3 regions of the Hyphomicrobium sp. GJ21 genome follow, and region 3 is predicted to be linked to each of the others. Evidence: predicted binding sites of a transcription regulator. Region 3 holds the regulator's gene; each other region holds the start of a gene.

Region 1 (7,768 bases), on a different contig from region 3:
ACCGACGCGGAAGACCGCGCCCGCGACCGAGCGTGCACGCTCGCGCACGGCATTGCCGTCGTTGCCGGACTTCACGATCCACTGACCGTTCGAGGCCCGCCCCGTGATGATGCCGACGTGATGCGGCCACACGACCACGGCGCCGACCTGCGGACCGCTCGAGCGGCCATAACGGCGCCAGTTGGCTGCGAGATTAAATTCTGGACCGCCCCCGAGCTGGGTACGCATCCACCAGCCGCACCACGCACGCGGACGACCGCCGGCTCCAGCCGACGCGTACCGGCGGCCCGTGTGCCGCTGCGCATAACGGCGGCTTACGCCCTGCCGATATGCATATCTGGAATGCTGACTATTCACGCGCTGTCCGTAAGAACCGCGGTAGGAATGACTTGCGTATCTGTGGCCCCGCCGTTGCGAATAGCCGCGGTTTGAATACCGCTGCTTCCCCGACCATTTCGCATGGGTCCGCTCAATCCGATGACTATTATAGCCCTTGTACGGATGAGCCTCGACCGACGGTACGCCAACAAGAATTGCCAGCAGCGCCGCCACTGCGAACAAGCTCAATCGCATGGTTACTCTCCTCACTTGTCTTAACAAACGGCGCGCATCCAGCGTCGTAATGCGGCGGAAACAAGGGAGGATTCGCCGCGCGACATATCGTCGTGGACGTTTGCAACTGGCACGCGTGTCGATATTTTTCGCGGTTTTTTCGGACCTTAACGGCTATTAATCAGTATCCAGATGGTCCGATCGCTACCAATAAGCGAAAAAATTGTGAAGATTACGAACGGAATTGGCAATTCCGTGATCGCAATTGTTTCTAATTTACATGCCTATTTGATGTGTGCCGGTGTGGCGATGTTCCGCATTCGCCCGCCCTGAAAAAGGCAATTGCCAGCATTCGAGGAACTCATAATGGAATATCGCCGCCTCGGCTCGTCCGGATTGACTGTTCCACTCCTTTCTTTTGGCGCGGCCACGTTCGGCGGCGCGAGCGAATTCTTTCGCGCCTGGGGTTCGACGGACGTCACGGCAGCCCGCCGGATGATCGATCTCTGCCTCGACGCCGGCGTCACATTATTCGATACCGCCGACATCTATTCCGACGGCGTTTCGGAACAGGTTCTCGGCGAATCCCTCAAAGGCCGCCGCGACAAGGTCCTCATCTCGACGAAAGCCACGTTTCGTTTCAGCGACGCTCCCAACGACGTCGGCTCCTCGCGCCTTCACCTTTTGAAATCCTGTGACGAAGCCCTGAAGCGCTTGCAGACGGATCATATCGACATTTTCCAGTTGCACGGCTTCGACGCGATGACGCCGCCCGAGGAAGTACTCTCGACACTCGATCAATTGGTGCGCGCCGGCAAAATCCGTTACGTCGGCGTTTCCAATTTTTCCGGCTGGCATCTGATGAAATCGCTCGCCGTCGCCGACCGCTACGGCTACCCGCGCTACGTCGCCAATCAGACATATTATTCGCTGCTCGGCCGCGATTATGAGTGGGAGCTGATGCCGCTCGGACTCGATCAGGGCGTCGGCGCTCTCATTTGGAGTCCTCTCGGCTGGGGACGTTTGACCGGAAAAATCCGCCGCGGTCAGCCGCTGCCCGAGACGAGCCGCCTGCATCAGACGGCCGACAAAGGACCGCCCATCGATGATGAGCGTCTTTTTCATATTGTCGATGTGCTCGATGAAATCGCGAAGGAAACCGGCAAGTCGATACCGCAGATCGCGCTCAACTGGCTGTTCCAGCGCCCCACCGTTTCGAGTGTCATTATCGGCGCCCGTGACGAGAAGCAGCTCAAGGACAATCTCGGCGCCATCGGCTGGAACCTGACGCCGGAACAGGTCGCCAAGCTCGACGCCGCAAGCGAGACGACGAAACCGTACCCATATTGGCATCAGTCCGGCTTCAGCGAACGCAATCCCTCTCCGGTCTGAGACGAACAGGATTTTCGAGCCGCGCCAAAGGCTAACACTGTCATAAGCCTGTCATCGGGTTCGCGTGTCTATGGCCGGTATCGCCGAAGAGACCGCCACAGGACGAAACATGATTGACGAACGCGAGAAGTACGACGGCATGTCAGCGCGCATCGAAGCTGAGATCGCCGACAGCCTCGATGAAGAACTCGAGATGGAGATGGACGACGACCGCCTGCAAAAGCTCATCGACGGAAAAGAGCAATCCGACAGCGACAGCGCGCTCGATCGCAAAGTCTATTTCCAGGAACTGTTCCGCCTGCAGCGCGAGCTGATCAAATTGCAGGATTGGGTCGTAACGCAGAAACTGAAAGTCGTCGTGCTCTTCGAAGGTCGCGATGCTGCGGGCAAAGGCGGCGTCATCAAGCGCATCACCCAGCGCCTCAATCCGCGCGTCGTGCGCGTCGTGGCGCTCCCGGCGCCAAGCGAACGCGAACGTTCGCAATGGTATTTTCAACGCTACGTTCCGCATCTTCCGGCGGCTGGCGAAATGGTACTGTTCGATCGCTCCTGGTACAATCGCGCCGGTGTCGAACGCGTCATGGGCTTCTGCTCGGACTCGGATGTGGAAGAGTTTTTCCGCACTGTGCCTGAATTCGAAAAGATGCTCGTGCGCTCCGGCATCACGCTCATCAAGTACTGGTTTTCGATCTCCGACGACGAACAGCATTTGCGCTTCCAGATGCGCATCCACGATCCGATCAAGCAGTGGAAGCTGTCGCCGATGGATCTCGAATCCCGCCGACGCTGGGAAGCCTATACCAAAGCCAAGGAAGCGATGCTCGAACGCACGCACATTCCAGAAGCGCCGTGGTGGATCGTGCACGCCGACGACAAGAAGCGCGCGCGCCTCAACTGCATCAGCCATCTCTTGACGCAAATTCCCTATCAGGAAGTCCTACGCGCGCCGATCGTGCTTCCGGATCGCGTGCACAATCCCGATTATCTGCGCGAGCCCGTGCCGGACGACATGTACGTCCCGGCTATCTATTGACCGCGAAACAGTGCTTTGAAAAACAATTCGGCGGGCGATGCCAAGCATCCCCGCCGATACTTTATGCGAACCTCGTCGAGCCTTCGCCGAAAGGCGATGCTCAGCGGACGCGCCGCGGATTCATATAGAGATCCGCTTCCTGACGCTGGATATCGGGCTTGATGCGCCCGTCGCGAATATCATGCGCCAACGCTTTCACGTGGCGCCGTGCCTGGCGATTGAAGACGATCATGCCCGTGAACAGTTTCATCACCTGAATGAGACGCGGATCGGCATGATCTCCGCGCACTTTGCAGCGCCATCTGCCGCCGATCGTCAGAATGGCGCCGTCGATATGGCCCACATGCTCGCCATGCTGGTTGATGAGAGTGTAATCGCCGCCGAGATTGATGAAATCCCGCCGGAACCGATAGAATTTCGGCTCACCGCCCTCCATCAGAAAAAATGAGAAGTTCTCCGGCATCAGCGGCCATTTGTTTGCCGATCGCTCGAGATAGACGAGATAGTCGTCTTCGCTGGTGTTGATCGAATACGTCGTAACCGGAACGCCGCGCGCACCAAGCGTCTGTTGAATCGAACGGCCGAGCATCATGTCCATGCTCGCTTTCCAGTTCAGCGTGTCGGAGAACAGCTTGAACACAAGCCGCTTATCCATGCCCGACGCGTCTTTCCAAATCTCCTTGCGATAGCCAAGCACGCCGGTCCGCGTACCGTTCTCGATGATCTCGGCGAAGATATCCATGTCGGTCGTAAACTGGCGCGACTTGCCGCGATTGCGCTCGCGCTTCCACGGGCCGAACTCGATCGAGTTGAAGTTCGTGATCCAGACGTTGACCTCGAAATCGTACCACTTCTTGCGCGCATCGGTCGTCGCGTCTTTTTCAGCTTTCTTCAGCTTCGAAACGGCGGCCTTACTGGCGTTGGCATCCTTGCTCTTCTCGAGAATTTCCGCTCGCGCGTCACGGGCGGCTTCCGCCGCCGACGCATTAGCCTCAGCTTCGATCGGATCTTTCTTCTGAGAAGACGCGGTCATGTTGAGCCCCTATCGCGCACCGGCCCAAATACGCAGCCGAATCAGCGACGGAGCCTAGCACCGCGACTCGAGATCGATGCGGCGGCCACAAAAAATGCAGTGGGAAACAACAGGCGTGCCGCGCAGGCCCGCTTTACCGTCCCCCAAAAATCGCGCTTCCGACACGGACATGCGTGGCGCCAAAGGCAATCGCCGTCTCGAAATCGCTACTCATGCCCATGCTGAGGCTTTTGAGACCGGCTTCTTTCGCGAGCTTCGCGAGGAATGCGAAATGCACCGCCGGCTCTTCGTCCACCGGCGGAATGCACATCAGCCCGACGATCGGCAGCTTGAGATCCGACGTGCAAAAATCGACGAACGCTTTCGCCTCGCGCGGCGGCACCCCGGCCTTTTGCGGCTCTTCGCCGGTGTTGACCTGCACGAAAAATTTGAGCGCCCGCCCCTCCCGCGAAATTTCTTCCGCAACCGCACGCGCGATCTTCTCGCGATCGATGGTATGAATGACGTCGAACAGCGCGACCGCGTCCTTGGCCTTGTTCGATTGCAGCGGCCCGATCAGATGCAATTCGACGTCCGCGAACTCGCGTTTCAGCTCCGGCCACTTGCGCTCGGCTTCCTGCACGCGATTTTCGCCGAACACGCGTTGCCCCGCAGCCAGCACCGGCCGTACGGCGTCGGCATCGAAAGTCTTTGAAACTGCAACCAGTTCGATGTCCGCTGGCGAGCGCTTGACCGCCTCTGCGGCCGTGACGATCTCATGCCTTACGCGCTTTAACCTCTCCGGCGCGGTATCGTGGTAGGTGTCGTCTGTCACGCTCTGTCCCTGAACTGCTCGCCCTCTCCATAACGCCTCCGCCGCTTCAAGAACAAGTGTCGCAATGGTGTGCGGAGAGCCAACGCATATATGCGCATCGTCATCTTTGGATCGACTACAGGAGCCCCCATGCTGAAACTCGAAGACGCCCGCCGCATCATTGACGCCGCCGAGAAGAAGGCAATCGAGATCGGCCAGCCGATGAATATCGCTGTGGTGGACGAAGGCGCCAACCTCATCTCCCACATCCGCATGGACAAAGCCTGGATCGGCTCGATCAACATCGCGATCAACAAGGCATTTACCGCGCGGGCGTTCAACATCTCGACCAAGGAACTCGCCGACAACAGCCAGCCGGGCGATCAGTTTTACGGCATCCACGTTTCCAACCACGACCGCGTCATGATCTTCGCGGGCGGCATCCCGCTCAAAGATCAGAACGGTGTCGTGATCGGCGCCATCGGCGTCTCGGGCGGCAGCGGTGTTCAGGACCAGACCGTCGCCGAGGCCGGAGCCGCGGCGCACACCTGCTGACGCTTGGCTTTATAAGTTGAAGGATTGCTGCGGGTCGCACGTCACGTGCGGCCCGTTCTCATTTCTTCGACTGCGCCGGTGCCACCGGTTCGATCTTCGCAAAAGCGTCGAATGTATTGGCGTCGCCGCTGAGAAGCGCCGCATAGCGCACGTTGAGAAAAAGCTTCTCACGCCCGACTTTGATTTCGCGCAGCACACCGATGGCGACGAGATGCTTCAGATCCCGCGATGCCTTTTCCCGATGCGCAAGTCCGCGTTCGACGACATTCTGAATTCGGCTGTAGGGCTGCATGAAAATGACGTCGACGAGTTCGCGCGTATAAATTTTCGGCGCCGCGTCGCGGACATAAGTAACCGTCGCATCGATGAGATCGTAGATCGCGCCGATCTTTGCAGCCGTCCATCGCGCGGTGTTCTCGATGCCGTCGAGCATATAGAGAATCCAGGCTTCCCAAGCCTGCTTCGTCGTTACGTCGAGAAGCAGCCGATAGTAGTCCGCCCTGTTCGCGAGAATATACCGGCTGAGATACAGCGTCGGCAGGTCGAGCAAACCCTGCTCGATCAGAAACAGAATATTGATGACGCGTCCCGTGCGACCGTTGCCGTCGATAAAGGGATGGATGGCCTCGAACTGATAATGTCCGACGGCCATGCGCACGACGGGATCGAGTTCCGTCGCGTCATTCAAGAAGCGCTCCCAATTCGCGAGCAGCTCGCGCAGCAGAATCTCGCCCTCGGGCGGCGTGTAGATCACGTCGCCGGTATTCGTGTTGCGAAGCTTCGTGCCTGGCACGCTCCGAACATCGAGATCGACGCCTTTGAGGTCGGAACAGATATCGACAGCGGTGCGCGTCGTGATCGGCCGATGCGCCAACGTCTGAAAGCCGAGCTGCAGCGCCGACCGGTAGCGCGACGCTTCCTTGGTGGCCGGGTCCGCGTCGCTGTCGTCTTTCAAACTGGCGTCGCGGAACAGCGCATCGCTCGTCGTGACGATGTTTTCGATCGCCGAGCTGTCCTTGGCTTCCATGATCGGGATCGCATTGATGAGAACGCTTTGATCCGGAATGCGGCGGCCCCGCTCCTTGAGCGCGGCAAGCGCGGCGTGGACCGACGCGCATTTTTTCAGGACGGCTTTCGTCTCCAAGTCGCCGGGAGGCGGCAGCTTGGGCAAAGCATTATAAGGACTCGTCGGATCGAAAGTTTTCATATGTCGGCAATTCCGGTGCTAGCCGACACATCAGTCCGACATGTCGGCGGCAACGACATATGTTCAATACATGTCGTGAAAACAATATTTATACGACATATTGTAGGGGATATGTCGTAGGCCACGACACGTTCTCCCTATATGTCGTAAAAAACGAATTATTACGACATGTCAGCCGGCGAAGCCGACGACTTGACCCTCTCGACCTTTCGGGCTTTTTACGGCGCTAACCAATTCAAAATCCCAGAAAGAATGGGCCCCATGGCCACTGAACGCTACAACGCACCCGACCGCGAACGTTATTGGCAGCATATCTGGGACAAAAACCAGATTTTCCGCGCCTCCGAAGATCACAAGCAGCCCAAATGCTACGTGCTCGAGATGTTTCCCTACCCCTCGGGACGCATCCATATGGGCCACGTCCGCAACTATGCGATGGGCGATGTCTTTGCTCGCTTCAAGCGGGCGAAGGGGTTCAACGTCCTGCACCCGATGGGCTGGGACGCGTTCGGCATGCCGGCCGAGAACGCCGCGATGGAGCGCAAGGTCCACCCGGGCACATGGACCTACGCCAACATCGACACGATGCGCGGCCAGCTGAAGTCGATGGGCCTGTCGCTCGACTGGTCACGCGAGATCGCGACCTGCTCGCCGAACTACTATCGTCATCAGCAGAAGCTGTTCCTGGACCTGCTGAAAAAGGGCCTCGCCTACCGCAAGTCCTCGAAGGTCAACTGGGACCCGGTCGACCACACCGTTCTCGCCAACGAGCAGGTGATCGACGGACGCGGTTGGCGCTCCGGCGCGCTGGTCGAACAGCGCGAGCTGACGCAGTGGTTCTTCAAGATCACTGACTACGCCGAGGAATTGCTGAGCGACCTCGATACGCTCACCAACTGGCCGGAGAAGGTGCGCCTGATGCAGGCGAACTGGATCGGACGCTCCGAAGGCATGCTGATCCGCTGGGCACTGGACAAGGACACTGCGCCCAAGGGCTTCTCCGAGCTGGAAGTCTACACGACGCGGCCCGACACGCTGTTCGGCGCATCGTTCCTGGCGGTCGCCGCCGATCATCCGATCGCGCGCGCCGCCGCTGAGAACAATCCCGATCTCGCCGCGTTCTGCGACGAGTGCCGCCGTCTCGGAACCTCGGTCGCCGAAATCGAGGCCGCCGAGAAGCGTGGCTTCGATACCGGCATTCGC
Region 2 (7,768 bases), 680 kb from region 3:
CATCACGATCCCCGTCGACCGTCCGGAAAGTGAAATCGCGGACGTATTTTCCGCGCATCAGCGCCGCTATCAGGACGTGGCGATGGGAAGCTATCCGCGCATGCGGGACGGAAAGCCGGTTTCGGATCTGGTATTGCGCTCGGCGAATGCGGATCACCTCAGCGAAGCGGCCGAAACTTTGAAAGCCGCGCTGGGCGTCTGACCGGCGCTTGCGTTGAAGCTGACAGCGAGCGCTCCGCTCGTCAGTTGAGCGTCATACGATCGCGGTCGTCCGGCTCGACCCGGAGACGCGTTGCGTAGTCCTGCTGCTCGACCTCGACGAAAAGTTCGTACTGGCTGTCGAGCGCATCGAGGAACGCCGCCGTCATGTCGAGAAGCGGCCCGAGCGCGATGCGTTTCGCGACAAGGAAGCTGTCGTCGATAGTGAGATCGGCCGCGCCGCGCACGTTGGCGGCATCGGGCGCGATCAGGCCGCGGCTGCGGATGTAGGAGACGATATCGTCGCCCGTCTCGAAATCTTCGCCGCGTGCGTCGCCGCATTCCGACACGGCATCCTGTAGGATCGCGGTCCCGGAAGCGAAGAGATTGCCGACGGCGCGAAAGCGATCGTCGACCTCGGCCAAAGACAGCGCATGAGTGCGCGCCTTCAGCACGCGTGCGACCAGCATCAGCTCGAGGCTGCGGACATCCTCCGCGATGCGGCGCTGGTGCATGGGAAATTCGGCCGGTTCGCCGGGCGCGTCGGCGAGTGCGCGCCAGTCGTGACCGCGAGCGACGAGATCTTCACCGGCCGCCAGCGCGCCGTCGAGGTGATCGGCGAGGAGGTAGACGGACAATGGTGCCCGTGCTGCGTATCTCGACATGGCCAACTCTCCGATCCCTGAATTCGTTGGGCGGAAAGTGGACTGATTCGCGCGTCACGAACCAGCGCCATCGCTGCCGATTGTGGCCGTATGTGGAGCGATGAGGATAAGGTGTGGACACAGTTGCGCGTCGCGAGATTTGACGCGATTTAGTGGGTGTTTTCCGGGTGGGCGAAGCGCACGCGCGGTTCCTTTGGCGGCACATCGACGATCTTCGTCTGTGCCCTCGCCGACACAAAGGTATTGCTGACTTTCGGCGCGGCGATGATCCGGAGCTGTGGCGTTTTGCGAGACAGTTGACGCGACCGGACAGGCTTGCGCCGCATCTTGGAGCGCGGGCGCAGTTTGCGAGATCGCGTCTCCTTCAGGCGCTCGTCGAGTGGTGGCATGCCATGGCCGAGACGGCGCGCGCGCAGAACTGTGCCATTCAGCAGGATCGGTACAGGTGTCTCCGGCGGTTGCTCCGATATGGTGTCTGCACTCGCAGCCGGGGGAGGCAATTCCTCATCGTCGGTTGCCACGATCGATGCTTTGGACGTCGCGGCGGAACTCGGCGCCAGGGTTGCCTTGACGTCGGGAATTATCGTCAGTGCAGGAGAAGTCGCGCCCGGCGGTAGGGTTGCTTTGACGTTGGGCACGGCAAAATCAACTCCGGGCGTCGCGACCGGAGACGGGGGAAGCGTCGCCTTGACGTTCGGGACTGCGGCTCGGGGTATTACGACCGTTGCGGGGTCCATCGTTGCCTTGATGTCGGGCGCGGCGATGACCGTCGGCTCGTGTGCGATAAGGGCAGGTGTGGTCGCGGCGATAAAGCTCGGCGCCACTCGTGCCGGAGCTTCGGAAGTTTGTGCGGAAGCTGCGAATTGTTCGTGTTGCGTCGAAGCGGGCGCAACTGGCTTCGGCGCTGCGGGCGCGGGCGCGAAGCGCATCGGTTCGACGGGCTCAATCGCCGGCGCGGCGTGTCCTGCTTGGGCCGCAGGGCGTGTGTTCAGAAACGGTGCAGGTTCGTCGCCGGAGCGTTTGGCTCGCCGGGCCGCCTGACTGAAAGCACGCAATACAAGACCGAAGGCGAAGACGAAGAGCAGAGCCCACACAAGAACTTCCGGTTTCACGACAGCCCCCCGAGTGCGACGGGCGTAAGCTCTGTCAATCGCAAATGTCCGTCAACACAGAAACGCGCAATGCCGCCCAAAGGACAATATTTGCGGCACGCCGCCCGGAAGTTCATCACGGAAGCTAGCCGCAAAAAAAGAAAAGGCGCGAAATTCGCGCCTTTCCCAGTGACCTCGCTCATTCGGCGATGATCAGAACAGCTTGGAGAAGATGAAGTAGAGGCCGCCCGCCAGCAGGATCGATGCCGGCAGCGTCAGCACCCAGGCCATCAGCAGGTTGCGGACCGTCGACCATTGCAGGCCCGACCCGTTCGCCGCCATCGTACCGGCGACGCCGGACGAAAGAACGTGCGTGGTCGAGACCGGCAGGCCGTACATGTCGGCGGCGCCGATGGTCGCCATTGCCACGACTTCGGCCGATGCGCCCTGTGCGTAGGTGAGGTGCGTCTTGCCGATCTTCTCGCCGACCGTCACGACGATGCGTTTCCAGCCGATCATCGTGCCGAGGCCGAGCGCGATCGCGACGGCGATCTTGACCCAGAGCGGAATGAAGCGCGTCGCATTGTCGAGCGAGCCCTTGAACGCCGTGATGCTCGCGACGTCATCCTTCGACAAGTTGTTCGCCTTGTCCTTCAGCAGGAAGCGCAGCGCTTCGGAGGCAAGGTACATGTCGTTACGGACGTTCTGAACGGCGGTCGGGGGCACCTTGTCGAGTGCGCCGTAGCTGTTCACCTGCTCGGAGATCTGGCGGACGAGAACGGCGAGGCTGGGATATGTACCCTCGTTGATCGTGCGCGCCGAGATGTAGTTCGTCACTGCCGGACGCGGGTCGCCGAGAACATTGTAGCCGGCGGCCTGCTTCTCGATGACGGCGGCAGCGGCGGTGGCCGTCGCCTGGAAGTGCGCGACTTGCGACTGTGCCGGAGACCGGTTCAACGCGTAGGCGGTCGGCACGGTACCGATCAGGATCAGCATGATGAGACCCATGCCCTTCTGACCGTCGTTCGAGCCGTGCGCGAACGAAACGCCCGTGCAGGTCAGCACGAGCAGACCGCGGATCCACCACGGCGGCGGCTGGTTGCCGACGGGCTCCTTATAGAGAGACGGATTGCGGACGAGGACTTTCAGCGACAGAAGCAGCAGCGCGGCGGCGACGAAGCCGACCATCGGCGAAAGCAGCAGCGAATAGCCGATATCGGTCGCCTTGCCCCAATCGACGCCCGAGGTGCCGTTGCCGCCGTGAAGCAGCGAGTTCGCAACGCCGACGCCGATGATCGAGCCGATCAGCGTGTGCGACGATGACGAGGGGAGCCCCAGCCACCACGTTCCAAGGTTCCAGATGATGGCCGCGATCAGCAGCGCGAAGACCATCGCGAAGCCGGCGCTAGAGCCGACCTGAAGAATGAGTTCGACCGGCAGCAATGAGATGATGCCGTAAGCGACGGCGCCGCTCGACAGCAGCACGCCGAGGAAGTTGAAGAAGCCGGACCAGAGCACCGCGACATTGGCGGGCATCGAGTGCGTATAGATGACGGTTGCGACGGCGTTGGCCGTGTCGTGGAAGCCGTTCACGAATTCGAAGCCGAGCGCGATGAGCAGCGCTACGCCCAAGAGAAGGAACGGCAGCCAGGCGGAAATCGGCGTGCCTGCCGCTTCAACGTCCTGGTAAAGGCTGTAGGCCGTGTAGAAGAGACCGCCGGCAAGCAAGCCTAAAAATACGAAGGCCGTTGCAGGGTTCGCGGGATGGTCGAGCTTCGGCCGGCTGCCTGCCACGTCGGCTAACGCCACGTCGGACATCGTTGGTTCCCCTATTTCAGGTGCTGATGCGGGGGAACTAGGCAGTCTCTATTACAGTGATGTGACAGTAGGGCATTGCAAGCCTTTCAAGGCTTGCAATGCAGGCATGCTAATGGGCAACCGAGGTTTTATGCTCGCGCTTCACCCAGTCGCAGATTTCCTGTTTTGCCCCTCGTTTGCAGCTGCGATCGGAAAGTGCACCGTCGTTCAAAGCATAAGCCTGGCCTGAGCCGGCCGCGTTTGATGCGGCTGATGTTGCCGCCGGAATTCCAGCGCCAGTGACGATCCATAGCGCTACGAGCGTCCATCGGATTTGATTTCGTTCCAGCATCGTCGGGTTCCCCTCAAGCGTAAGTGCGCATCACACTGTTGATAACGTATAATATAATAAACTAAATTGGTAAAGTGTGCGGAGTGGTTGGAGGTGGGGGGCGGGTCTAAATGCGCGTGAGCCAGGCCGCGACGACGATCTACGTGTCTCTCACAGAACCGGAGAGCCCCGCGCGCGGGCGTTCGGATTTCAGACGAACTGCAAAGAAATTAATTTCCGGAGCATTTGAATTCTTCTTCTTTCTCTTTTTGAAGGCCGCGCACTAGCCTCTTTTATCGCAGCGCAAAATGGCTATGCCAGCGGAGGGATTAGAAATGAGACGTACACTTACCTTGCTTGCCGCAACCTTCATCGGAGCGACTTTGGCGCAGACGTCGGCACAAGCCGCGCCGTCGCTCGTCAAGCCAGGTGTCGAGAGCACCGTTGCCAAGACGACGTTCTTCGTCGATCGCAAGAAAGAGAAGCACGCGCATGCGCGCAAGCACAAGCATCACGGGCACAAGCACGCGCATCTGAAGAAGGGCCCGCACAAGAAACACTAGCCGGACTTGAGACGGGCGGGGGCACGGCCCGGACTCGCGATCCTGCTATCCGCCGAGGGTGTTTCCGTATCGGGTCGGAACGCTCTCGGCGGAATTGTTTTTGGTACTCAGGTCAGTCGGGAGTTGATTTACGCCAGCCCATCGCGTGGATGGCCGCCTGTGCGGCCATGACGGGAGTGAGTTCGAGTGAGCGGCAAAGCAAGTCGCATCTCGGGCCATATCTATGCGAATGCAGACATCGATTTCTCGTTGGTTGTGACGGCGGGCGTTAGCTTCGCCAGTTTTGCACCTCCGAAGTCAAGTCGCGCCATTGCGGATTGCTGCCTTCAATCAGTTCGAGCTTGGCGGCACGACGGAATTTCTTCAACTGCTTCTCGCGTGCGATGGCGTCGAGCATCGTGTCGAAATGCTCGTAGTGCACGCGCATGTGCACGCCGTATCGTTTCGTAAAGCCGTCTTCCAGATCTTGTCGATGAATGGAGACGCGCGCCGCGAGATCGCCGGTCACGCCGATGTACAGCGTGCCGTTCCATTTGCTCGCAAGAATGTAGACGGCTGGCTTTACGACGCGCATTCGCCTCTCCCGTCATCCTCGCGGGAGTGAGCATCGCGAACGATGCGCGGGGATCCAGCACAAGACCTGCCGAAGGCGCAAAAACAAACAAGGCGCTTCGAGAGAAGCGCCTTGCAGGACTTACGGACGGCTGCGCCGAGTTTCATGCTGGATCCCCGAACGCGCTTCGCATGCGCTCACGCGTTCGAGGATGACGACCTATAAGCCCATGGTCGGCTTCCAATCCGATATTCGGAATATCCTATCAAGAACACCCGCTCGTTGATCCGCAGGTGTCGCACTTCAGGCAGGTGCCGTTTCTCACCATGGTGAAGTTGTAGCATTCGGTGCAGGCGACGCCTTCGTAGCCGCGGAGCTTGGCTTCGGTGGCGCGCTGCTTGAAAAGTTCCGACTTGCTCATCGGTGCAGGCGTGACGACGGCAGCGGGTGAGCGCATTTCGATCGGCTGCTCGCCGAGTGCCAGCGCGTTGGCGCCGTGCGTCAGCGTCGAGTCGATCGAGCGTGCATCGACGTCGAAGCTCGACGTTGTGACGCTGGTCGAGGTCTCGGTGATCGATGTCTTGCCGCCTGAGCGTGCCGCAAAACGGACGACCGAGGCACCACGCACGAGGCCCTTCGAAACGACCTTCGACACGTTCTCGGAGAGATCGAGCGCCAACTGCTCATCCGTCTGATCGTCGCTCGAGCCAAGGCCCGTGCCTTCGACGATTTCGCGCGGATCGACGTGCGCGAGGTCGTGACGGCCGAGGTACGACACGGCAAGCTCGCGGAAGATGTAGTCGAGGATCGACGTCGCGTTCTTGATCGCTTCGTTGCCCTGCACGAGACCGGCGGGCTCGAAACGCGTGAACGTGAAGGCTTCGACGTATTCTTCCAGTGGCACGCCGTATTGCAGGCCGAGCGAAATGCCGATCGCGAAGTTGTTCATCAACGAGCGGAAGGCGGCGCCTTCCTTGTGCATGTCGATGAAGATTTCGCCGAGGCGGCCGTCGTCGTACTCGCCGGTGTGCAGGTAGACTTTGTGACCGCCGACCGTCGCCTTTTGCGTGTAGCTCTTGCGGCGGCTCGGGAGTTTCTCGCGTTCTTTCTTCTTTTCCTTTTCGACGTAGACCACGCGTTCGACGATTTTCTCGATGATCTTTTCCGAGATGATCGAGGCACGCGCCGCGAGCGGCTGGCTCATCAGCGTTTCGGCGGCGTCGGCGGCCTCATCGTCGTCATCGCCGAGGACCTGGCTGTTCAGCGGCTGCGAGAGCTTCGAGCCGTCGCGATAGAGCGCATTGGCCTTGAGCGCCAGCTTCCACGACAGCATGTAGGACTGTTTGCAATCGTCGACCGTCGCGTCGTTCGGCATGTTGATCGTCTTCGAGATCGCACCGGAAATGAACGGCTGCGACGCCGCCATCATGCGGATGTGGCTCTCGACCGAAAGATAACGCTTGCCCTTGCGACCGCACGGGTTGGCGCAGTCGAACACCGGCAGGTGCGCGGCGCGGAGATGCGGTGCGCCTTCGAGCGTCATCGCTCCGCAGACGTGCTCGTTCGCCGCTTCGACATCCTTCTTCGAGAACCCGAGGTGCGCGAAGATATCGAACGAGGGGTCGTTGAGCTTGTCGGCCGGGACGCCGAGCGTTTCGGTCAAGAACTGATCGCCGAGCGTCCAGCGGTTGAACACGAACTTGATGTCGAAGGCGGTCGCAAGACCCTTCTCGATTTTGGCGAGCGCGTCGTCGGTGAAGCCTTTGGCCTTGAGCGTCGCGGTGTTGATCGCGGGCGCCTGCGCCAGCGATCCGTGTCCGACAGCGTAGGCTTCGACTTCGGCGATCTCGCTTTCGCGATAGCCGAGGGTGCGTAGCGCTTCCGGCACCGACTGGTTGATGATCTTGAAGTAGCCGCCGCCCGCGAGCTTCTTGAATTTGACGAGCGCGAAGTCGGGTTCGATGCCGGTCGTATCGCAGTCCATCACGAGACCGATCGTGCCGGTCGGTGCGACGACGGTTGCTTGCGCGTTGCGATAACCGTGGTTCTGGCCGAGTTCGAGCGCGCGGTCCCAGGCGAGCTTCGCAGCTTCGCCGAGACGGCGATCCTTGAGAGAGGCGTGATCGAGCGGCACGGGAGCCGTCGCCAGTTGCTCGTAGCCTTGGGCTTCGCCGTGGGCGGCGCGGCGATGATTGCGCATGACGCGCAGCATGTCCGCCGAGTTCGGCTCGTAGCCCGGGAAGGCGCCGAGCTTGGCCGCCATTTCGGCGCTCGCCGCATACGAAACGCCCGTCATGATGGCGGAGATCGCACCGCAGATGGCGCGGCCTTCATCCGAGTCGTAAGGGATGCCCGCCGACATCAGCAGGCCGCCGATGTTGGCGAAGCCGAGGCCGAGCGTGCGATAGCGGTAGCTGAGTTCGGCGATGCGGCGCGACGGGAATTGCGCCATCAGCACCGAGATTTCGAGCACGATGGTCCACAAGCGGCAGCCGTGCTCGTAGGATTCGATGTCGAACGATTTATCCTCGCGGCGGAAGCGCAGGAGGTTGAGCGACGCGAGGTTGCAC
Region 3 (7,768 bases):
GAATGCCGGACAACGGCGGCAGAGATGCACCGGAGGCGCGCAGCTTGTCGCTCGCGCGTGCGGCTTCGAGCGCCTGCTGAGCATTGACCGTCGTCCAGGCGCCGACCGCAGCGTCGCGGTCCGATATTCGCGCAAGGCAAGACGAAACAAGAGCTTCGGAGGTCAGCTGACCTGAATCGAGCAGCCGTTTCGCCTCGCTCGCCGTACGGGCTGCAAAAAGTGTATGGTTCATGTGCACCGCTTCCCCACAAACCGGTAGACGCCAGGTCGCCGTTTGATGCGCCAGGGCTCGAAAAGTTGCAAGGTAGCGGCCGGCTTCTTGCCTTGTGCGTGAGAGGAAGCGTTTTTTCGCGGCTTATAGCCAGCCGAGACAAAAAGCGCCGTGCCAGGGGCCAGTTGGGCATTTCTGCCAATTGTATCCGGCAGACGGGCGTACTAGGACACCCAACAACGCATTCCCACTTTTTTTGAGGACGACAATGACGAGAGAGCCTCGCAGCCCCGGCAGACATTTCTTGCAGATTCCTGGACCGACGCCCGTTCCGGAACGGGTTTTGGCGGCCATGTCGCGTCAGATGCTCGATCATCGCGGTCTTGAGTTTCAGCAGCTCGGCCGCCGTGTGCTCTCGGGCATCAAAAGCCTTTTCAAGACGCAGAGCCACGTCATCATCTATCCGTCGTCCGGCACCGGCGCATGGGAAGCGGCGCTGACCAATACGCTGTCGCCCGGCGACAAGGTGTTGATGTGCGAGACGGGTCAGTTCGCCGTGCTGTGGGCAGCGATGGCTGCGCGGCTCGGACTCGAAACGGAAGTCATTCCGACCGACTGGCGCATCGGCGCCGACGCGAACCTGATCGAAAAGGCGCTCAAGGCGGACAAGGGTCACAAGATCAAGGCCGTCTGCGTCGTGCATAACGAAACGTCGACGGGCTGCCTGACGCGGGTCGATGAAGTGCGCAAGGCGCTCGACGCCCTGCAGCATCCCGCGCTGCTGATGACGGACAGCATCTCCGGTCTCGTATGCGCCGATCTCCGGCACGACGAATGGGGAATCGACGTTACGGTTTCGGGTTCGCAGAAGGGCATGATGCTGCCGCCGGGCCTGTCGTTCACCGCCATCAGCGCCAAGGCGCTCGAGGCGTCGAAAAAGGCCGGGCTTCGCACCTCGTATTTCTCGTGGAGCGATATGCTGGCGAACAATTCGAACGGCTTCTTCCCGTACACTCCGGCGACCGGCCTGCTCTATGGCCTCGCCGAAGCGATCGACATGATCCACGAGGAAGGGCTCGAGAACGTGTTCGTACGGCACGAGCGTCTTGCGGAAGCGACGCGCCGGGCGGTTGCCGCCTGGGGCTTCGAAACGCAGTGCCGCGAGGCCAAGTACTATTCGCCTGCGGTGACCACCGTGATCATGCCGGAAGGGCATAACGCCGACGCCTACCGCAAAATCGTGCTCGACAATTTCAACATGTCGCTCGGCACCGGCCTCAACAGGCTTGCGGGCAAGGCGTTCCGCATCGGCCATCTCGGCGACACCAACGAGCTGACGGTTCTCGGTGCGTTGACGGGCGTCGAAATGGGCTTCGAGTTGGCGGGCGTGCCCTACAAGAAAGGCGGCGTTCAGGCGGCGATGAGCTACATCGCGGAGACGGCGGAGCAGGCCAAGGCCGTCGCGGCCTGACACTGCTCTCTTTACATTGTGCCGGTGCGCTGGGGACGTGATTACGCCCCAGCGAGGCTGGCGAGTTTGCCGGTCTTTTCGGCGATGAGATAATAGAACGTGACGCGGCTCTTGCGCGTCTCCGCCTTCATCGTCGCGCAAACGTCGGCGATGACCTTGTCGAGCTTGGCATCGTCGTCCGTCAGGCCGAGCTTCTTCTTCAGCCAGCTTTCGCGCACCGTCGCGAGTTCGTCCTTGCTCGAGCACGAGACGAGCGATGCGTCGGCGCTTTTCAGGGCGATGCCGAGGTGCTTGACGATCGCCGCAACGGCTTTCTCGTCGACGTTCGGCTGATAGCGCTTGATGTCATCGGCATAATTGACGCTCATATCGACCTTCCTTCTGACTGTTCCACCAGGGGTGCGACAGTTTAGTCAAATAGAGGAAAGATCGTGCGCTCTCAAGCACTTCGCAGCGAATTGCGGGATGCGCGCTCGGTGTAAGCTCAAGGCGCCGAGGCGATCAGATACTTGATCGAATGAAAGAAGTTCTCAGGCCCCATGTATCCTGAGATCCGCCCGACTTCATGCTGCGACTTCACAATCACGAATGTCGGGACGACATCGACGGTCGACTTCAGATCGAGACGGGCGGTTTCGATGTCGTTGACGTCGAGGAAGCGCACCGGCGCGTCCTTGCCCTGCTTGGAGGCTTCGTAGGCCGGAAGCACGTCGCGTCTGAAGAGCCTGCAGTAAATGCAGCCATCGGCTTCGACGACGACCAATTCGAAATCGACGTTCGACGGCGTGCTGGCGATGTCGAGGTCGGCGCGTGATGCTCCGAGAGGCAGGCTCATCAGGAGCGCAAAGAAAAAGCCAACGAGTAATCTGCGCATGGCGTAATCCGTTGTACGAACCGCGATGCTTCAAATTTAAATCTAATCGGGCCGGGCGACGGCAAAAATTAAAGAGCTAGTTAATCGCTGTCTCAAAATGAAACGGCAGCGATTTTCGTGGTCCGGCCATAGAGGAATAAGCGTGACGTGGCGCGCTGGTTTCCTCGGCAACTATGATTTCTTGCAGTTGAGCGCCACGGTTTTGTAGGAGCCAAATCCGATAGCGGCCCCGCCGAACTGCTGCGCGATCGCGTCGCCGAGCTTTTGCGATTGCGCGTCGGTCTTTTCAGCTTCGGGGTCGATCAGCGTCGCGCTGCATCCTGCGGGAGCGGCCGCGAGCTTCACCGCATCGGTCGCTTCCGGCTCGAAGGCGATGAAATAGGACGGATCGAAAACGGCGATCGTCAGACCCTGTGCATCGGAGAACACGGGCTTCACGAGCGACAGGTGGAAGTGAAGCTTCAAAACCTTGTTCGTGTATTCGAGACGGGCATTCTCGGGTGGTGAAAACTGCAGCGTCTCGCTGCCGAGCTTTGCGACGGTGAAATAGTTGAAGTCTTTGAGGCCATCCATGTTGACCTTCAACAGCGGCTCAAGCTCTGCCTGATCGTATTTGCCGTCGTTGTTGGTATCGAGACCTTCGAGCGCCATGACCGCGTAAGCGTCGTCGAACGACCAGATATGGTCGACGCCGGTGACCATGCCCTTATCGTATTCGACGGTCATCTCGTAAGTGATCCACATATGCGGATGAGCCGACGCCGCTGCCGGCAGTATCAGCCAGGCTGCGAGAGCGAAAAGCACGCTGATCCGTTTATTGCTTAAAATCACTCGCCGACCTCGTATCCTGCCGCAACGTGACGACGCTTCGGCGCCGCCCTTTACCGTCGCATTGCGAACGTGGCGACAATGCGACACCGGGATCAATCATCAGCCGATGGTGTGCACGTGTTTTGGCTTGTGGGCGTTTTATTCGGCTTGTTATATTATACGATGTTTATAGCATTCGACAGGGTTTCGATGGCAAAATTCAGTCCCGCGCGCGTCGGAGCCGGCTTCATACTGCTGGCAGCCGTCTTTTCCGGCGCCGGAGCGGCCGCGGAGACGCCGAAGGTCGTCGTCACCATCAAACCGATCCATGCGCTTGTCAGCGAGGTCATGGCGGGTGTCGGCGTGCCGGTGCTGCTCGTTGACGGCGCGGCGTCGCCGCACACGTTTACGCTCAGACCCTCAACGGCGCGCGCGATCAACGATGCCGATATTTTCATCCGTACGTCAGACGGACTGGAACCCTTCACGCATAAGATCGTGGAAACTCTGCCGCCGAGCGTCAACGTGGTGACGCTCGCGGACGCGCCTGGCATTACGCTGCTGGATCAACGGCGCGGCGGAACGTTCGAGCCGCACGTCCATATGCACGCGATCGACGAAGAGCACGCGGACGTCAAAGCACATGACGGTCACGATGATGAGGAGGGTGGCAAGGACGGTCATATCTGGCTCGATCCGCGCAACGCCAAGGCGATCGTGGCGAGTGTGACGCATGCGCTTTCGGCGCGTTATCCGGAGCATGCCGCCAGGCTCGCCGCCAACGCCGCGGCGCTCGATCGGCGTCTCGATGCGTTGAACCAGGACATCACGACAGAGCTCAGTCGCGCGCGGGATAAACCCTTCATCGTGTTTCACGATGCGACGCAGTACTTCGAGCATCGCTACGGGCTGAACGCCGTCGGTTCGATCACCGTCAGCCCGGACATTCCGCCAAGCGCGCGGCGTCTGACGGAAGTTCGGCGCAAGATCGTCTCGCTCGGTGCCGTCTGCGTGTTCAGCGAGCCGGACTTCCAGCCGAAGCTCATCAGCGCTGTGACGGAAGCAACAAAGGCGCGTTCGGGAACGCTCGACGCCGAAGGGCTGATGCTGACGCCTGGCCCCGATCTCTATTTCGATCTGATGCATGGGCTGGCGCGCAATATCGCGCGCTGCCTCGACGCGGAAAGCTGACGCTGCTGGCGGCGCGGCGTCAGACCGGCGCTTCGGCCTCGCGGCCGTCGAAGACGTAACCCGCGCCGCGAACCGTGCGGATCGGATCACTTTCGTTGCCGCGGATCAGCGATTTCCTCAAACGTCCGATGTGGACGTCGACCGTGCGCTCGTCGACTTCGGACGACTGGCCCCAGACGCGGTCGAGAAGCTGATTTCGCGAGAGTACCCGGCGCGGGCTCTCCATGAAGACTTCGAGCATCCGGTATTCGGTGGGGCCGAGGCGAACTTCGCGTGCGCCGCGGGTGACCTTGTGGGCGCCGCGATCCATGACGATTTCGCCGGAGACGAGGATGTCGCTCATGCGCTCGGGAGCGGCACGGCGAAGAAGCGCCTTGATCCGCGCCATCAGCTCCTGAACCGAGAAAGGCTTGGTGACATAGTCGTCGGCGCCGGTCGTCAGTCCGCGCACACGGTCGGCTTCCTCGCCGCGCGCCGTCAGTAGGATGATCGGCAGGTTCTGCGTCTCGGTGCGATTGCGAAGTCTCCGGCACAACTCGATGCCGGAGATTTTCGGAATCATCCAATCGAGAATCGCGAGGTCGTAGCTCTGTTCCGCCAAGAGCAGTTCGGCTTCCTCGCCGTCGGCTGCGTGCACGACGTCGTAGCCTTCGGATTGGAGATTGTACTTCAGAAGCTCAACGAGCGGTGCTTCGTCTTCGACGACGATGATCTTGGCGGCCATGATATTACGCCTTGGTTCCTTCGATTATTCGCGAGGCGTGATCAGGGTCGACGACGTGCGGTCGCCCTTCGGACGGTCATCGGCGATCGGAACGCCGTGGACGAGGTAATGAATGTTCTCGGCAATGTTGGTGGTGTGATCGCCGATGCGCTCGATGTTCTTGGCGCCGAACAGGAAATGCGTGCACAGGCCGATGTTGCGCGGATCTTCCATCATGTAGGTCAGAAGCTCGCGGAACAGCGAATTATACATCGCGTCGACCTGCTCATCGCTCAGCCAGACCTTCATCGCCTTATCGGCATCGAGGGTGGCGAGCGCGTCGAGAACGTCGCGCAGCTGAGCCTGCACCATTTCCGTCATGTGGCGCATGCCGGTCATCAACGGCTTCGGATAGGCTTCGGAAGCAACGGCCAGCGCGCGCTTGGCGATATTCTTGGCGAGGTCGCCGATGCGCTCGAGGTCGCCCGCGATCTTGAGGACCGTCATGATGTGGCGAAGATCGTTCGCGAGCGGCTGGCGGCGGGCGATCATCAGGATGACCTGCTCCTGCACCTCGCGCTCGAGCTGGTCGAGCATCGCGTCACTCGAAACAGCCGTTTCGGCGAGGTTCGGGTCGCGGCGTTCGAGGGCGTCCATCGCCTGGACGAGAAGCTTTTCTGCGTAGCCGCCCATCTGGGCGATGCGGCGGTCGAGCAGCTTCAGTTCGTCTTCGTATGACTTGACGGTGTGTTCGTTCATCTAAGTCGGTCCTAAAATTCGTTGGCCTCTGGAAGCGGTCACTAGCCGAAGCGGCCGGTGATGTAGTCCTGCGTCCGGGTGTCCGTGGGATTGGTGAACAGCTTTTTCGTATCGCCGAACTCGACCAGTTCGCCGAGATACATGAATGCGGTTTTCTGCGAGACGCGGGCCGCCTGCTGCATGTTGTGCGTAACGATCGCGATCGTGAACTCGTTCTTCAACTCATCGATCAATTCTTCGATGCGTGCCGTGGAGATCGGATCGAGCGCCGAGCACGGTTCGTCGAACAGAATGACTTCAGGACGGATCGCGACGGTGCGCGCGATGCAAAGGCGCTGCTGTTGGCCGCCGGAAAGGCTCAGGCCGCTGCTGTGCAGCTTGTCCTTCACTTCTTTCCAGAGAGCGGCTTTTTCGAGCGCGCTTTCGACGCGGGCGTCGATCTCGGATTTCGGCAAGCGCTCGTAAAGGCGGACGCCGAAGGCGATGTTTTCATAGATCGACATCGGGAACGGCGTCGGCTTCTGGAACACCATGCCGATGCGCGAGCGAAGAAGGTTCAGGTCCTGGCGCGGATTGAGAATGTTCTCGCCATCGAACAGGACTTCGCCTTCGGCGCGCTGGTTCGGATAGAGATCGTACATCCGATTGAGAACGCGCAGCAGTGTGGACTTGCCGCAACCGGACGGTCCGATGAACGCCGTCACCTCACGCTCGTAGAGCGGCATGGAGATCGACTTCAGGGCCAGGGACGACCCGTAGAAGAACTTCAGATCGCGGACGGAAATCTTTTCCGTAAGCGCGGAGTCCACGTCCTTGGACATGACATTCATTGTGGGGACCTCGAAGAACCTAGCCAACGTGCGAGAATACTCATTGTCAGAACCGCGACTGTGATCAGAAGCGCGCCTGTCCAGGCGAGACGCTGCCAATCTTCGTAGGGGCTCAGAGCGTATTGGAAGATGACCACCGGCAAGCTCGCAATCGGAGCATTGAGGTTGGTGGACCAGAACTGGTTGTTCAGCGATGTGAACAACAGCGGTGCGGTTTCGCCGCTGATGCGGGCGATCGCGAGCAGCACGCCCGTGATCATGCCGGCGCGCGCCGCCTTATAGGCAACTTTCCGAATGACCAGCGACTGCGGGAGACCGAGAGCGGACGACGCTTCGCGGAGCGTGTTCGGAACCAGCAGCAGCATGTTCTCGGTCGTGCGGACGACCGTCGGGATGACGAGCGCGGCGAGGGCGGCAGAGCCGGCGATCGCCGAGAAGTGTCCCATCGGGCGCACCAGCAATTCGTAAACGAAGAGGCCCGTCACGATCGACGGCGCGCTCAGCAGAATGTCGTTGATGAAGCGCACGAACGACGTGACTTTGCTGTAGCGTCCGTATTCGGCCATGTAGGTGCCGGCGAGAATGCCGATCGGAGTTCCGATCAGGACGCCGATGACCGTCATGATGAGGCTGCCGACGATGGCGTTCAGAAGGCCGCCGTCGCTGCCTGGCGGCGGGGTCATCTCGGTGAAGACATTGATGCCGAGCCCGGCGAAGCCTTTGTAGAGCAGCGTCGCAAGGATGATGCCGAGGATCGCGAGGCCCAAGCCTGCCGCCGCCCAGCACAGCCAGACGGTGATCCTGCTTCTGATACGCCGGCGCTGATACCGGCCACGGTCGAGTGCCATGTTACGCTCCCGCTTTCTTCTCGATGCGCATCAGCATGAGCCGTGCAAGCGCGAGAACGACGAAGGTGATG

The links. Region 3 encodes PhoB, which activates phosphate uptake and scavenging genes when phosphate is short. Its sites were predicted from a motif close to TGTCATNNANCTGTCAT; they were not measured.
Region 1: ppk2 (polyphosphate kinase 2) is a predicted target of PhoB. The motif match lies at 1,983-1,999, and genes of this name have one in related genera.
Region 2: HYPGJ_RS09085 (inorganic phosphate transporter) is a predicted target of PhoB. The motif match lies at 3,823-3,839, and genes of this name have one in related genera.

What each region holds. Positions count from the first base shown of each region.
Region 1 covers NZ_CDHO01000001.1:159,260-167,027, reverse strand. The annotation lists gene HYPGJ_RS18595 (hypothetical protein) at 1-573, opposite strand, end outside; gene HYPGJ_RS00780 (aldo/keto reductase) at 919-1,944, shown strand; gene ppk2 (polyphosphate kinase 2) at 2,054-2,977, shown strand; gene HYPGJ_RS00770 (hypothetical protein) at 3,078-4,010, opposite strand; gene HYPGJ_RS00765 (YggS family pyridoxal phosphate-dependent enzyme) at 4,144-4,824, opposite strand; gene HYPGJ_RS00760 (heme-binding protein) at 4,954-5,358, shown strand; gene HYPGJ_RS00755 (Fic family protein) at 5,417-6,565, opposite strand; gene leuS (leucine--tRNA ligase) at 6,827-7,768, shown strand, end outside.
Region 2 covers NZ_CDHO01000003.1:154,125-161,892, reverse strand. The annotation lists gene HYPGJ_RS09100 (molybdopterin-binding protein) at 1-202, shown strand, start outside; gene HYPGJ_RS09095 (hypothetical protein) at 243-863, opposite strand; gene HYPGJ_RS09090 (hypothetical protein) at 1,013-1,687, opposite strand; gene HYPGJ_RS09085 (inorganic phosphate transporter) at 2,168-3,772, opposite strand; gene HYPGJ_RS09080 (hypothetical protein) at 4,418-4,645, shown strand; gene HYPGJ_RS09075 (GIY-YIG nuclease family protein) at 4,914-5,219, opposite strand; gene HYPGJ_RS09070 (vitamin B12-dependent ribonucleotide reductase) at 5,464-7,768, opposite strand, start outside.
Region 3 covers NZ_CDHO01000003.1:839,090-846,857, reverse strand. The annotation lists gene HYPGJ_RS12365 (amidase) at 1-232, opposite strand, end outside; gene HYPGJ_RS12360 (aminotransferase class V-fold PLP-dependent enzyme) at 480-1,682, shown strand; gene HYPGJ_RS12355 (DUF2853 family protein) at 1,724-2,050, opposite strand; gene HYPGJ_RS12350 (thioredoxin fold domain-containing protein) at 2,167-2,556, opposite strand; gene HYPGJ_RS12345 (DUF1007 family protein) at 2,728-3,387, opposite strand; gene HYPGJ_RS12340 (zinc ABC transporter substrate-binding protein) at 3,577-4,557, shown strand; gene phoB (phosphate regulon transcriptional regulator PhoB) at 4,577-5,281, opposite strand; gene phoU (phosphate signaling complex protein PhoU) at 5,306-6,019, opposite strand; gene pstB (phosphate ABC transporter ATP-binding protein PstB) at 6,061-6,849, opposite strand; gene pstA (phosphate ABC transporter permease PstA) at 6,846-7,697, opposite strand; gene pstC (phosphate ABC transporter permease subunit PstC) at 7,699-7,768, opposite strand, start outside.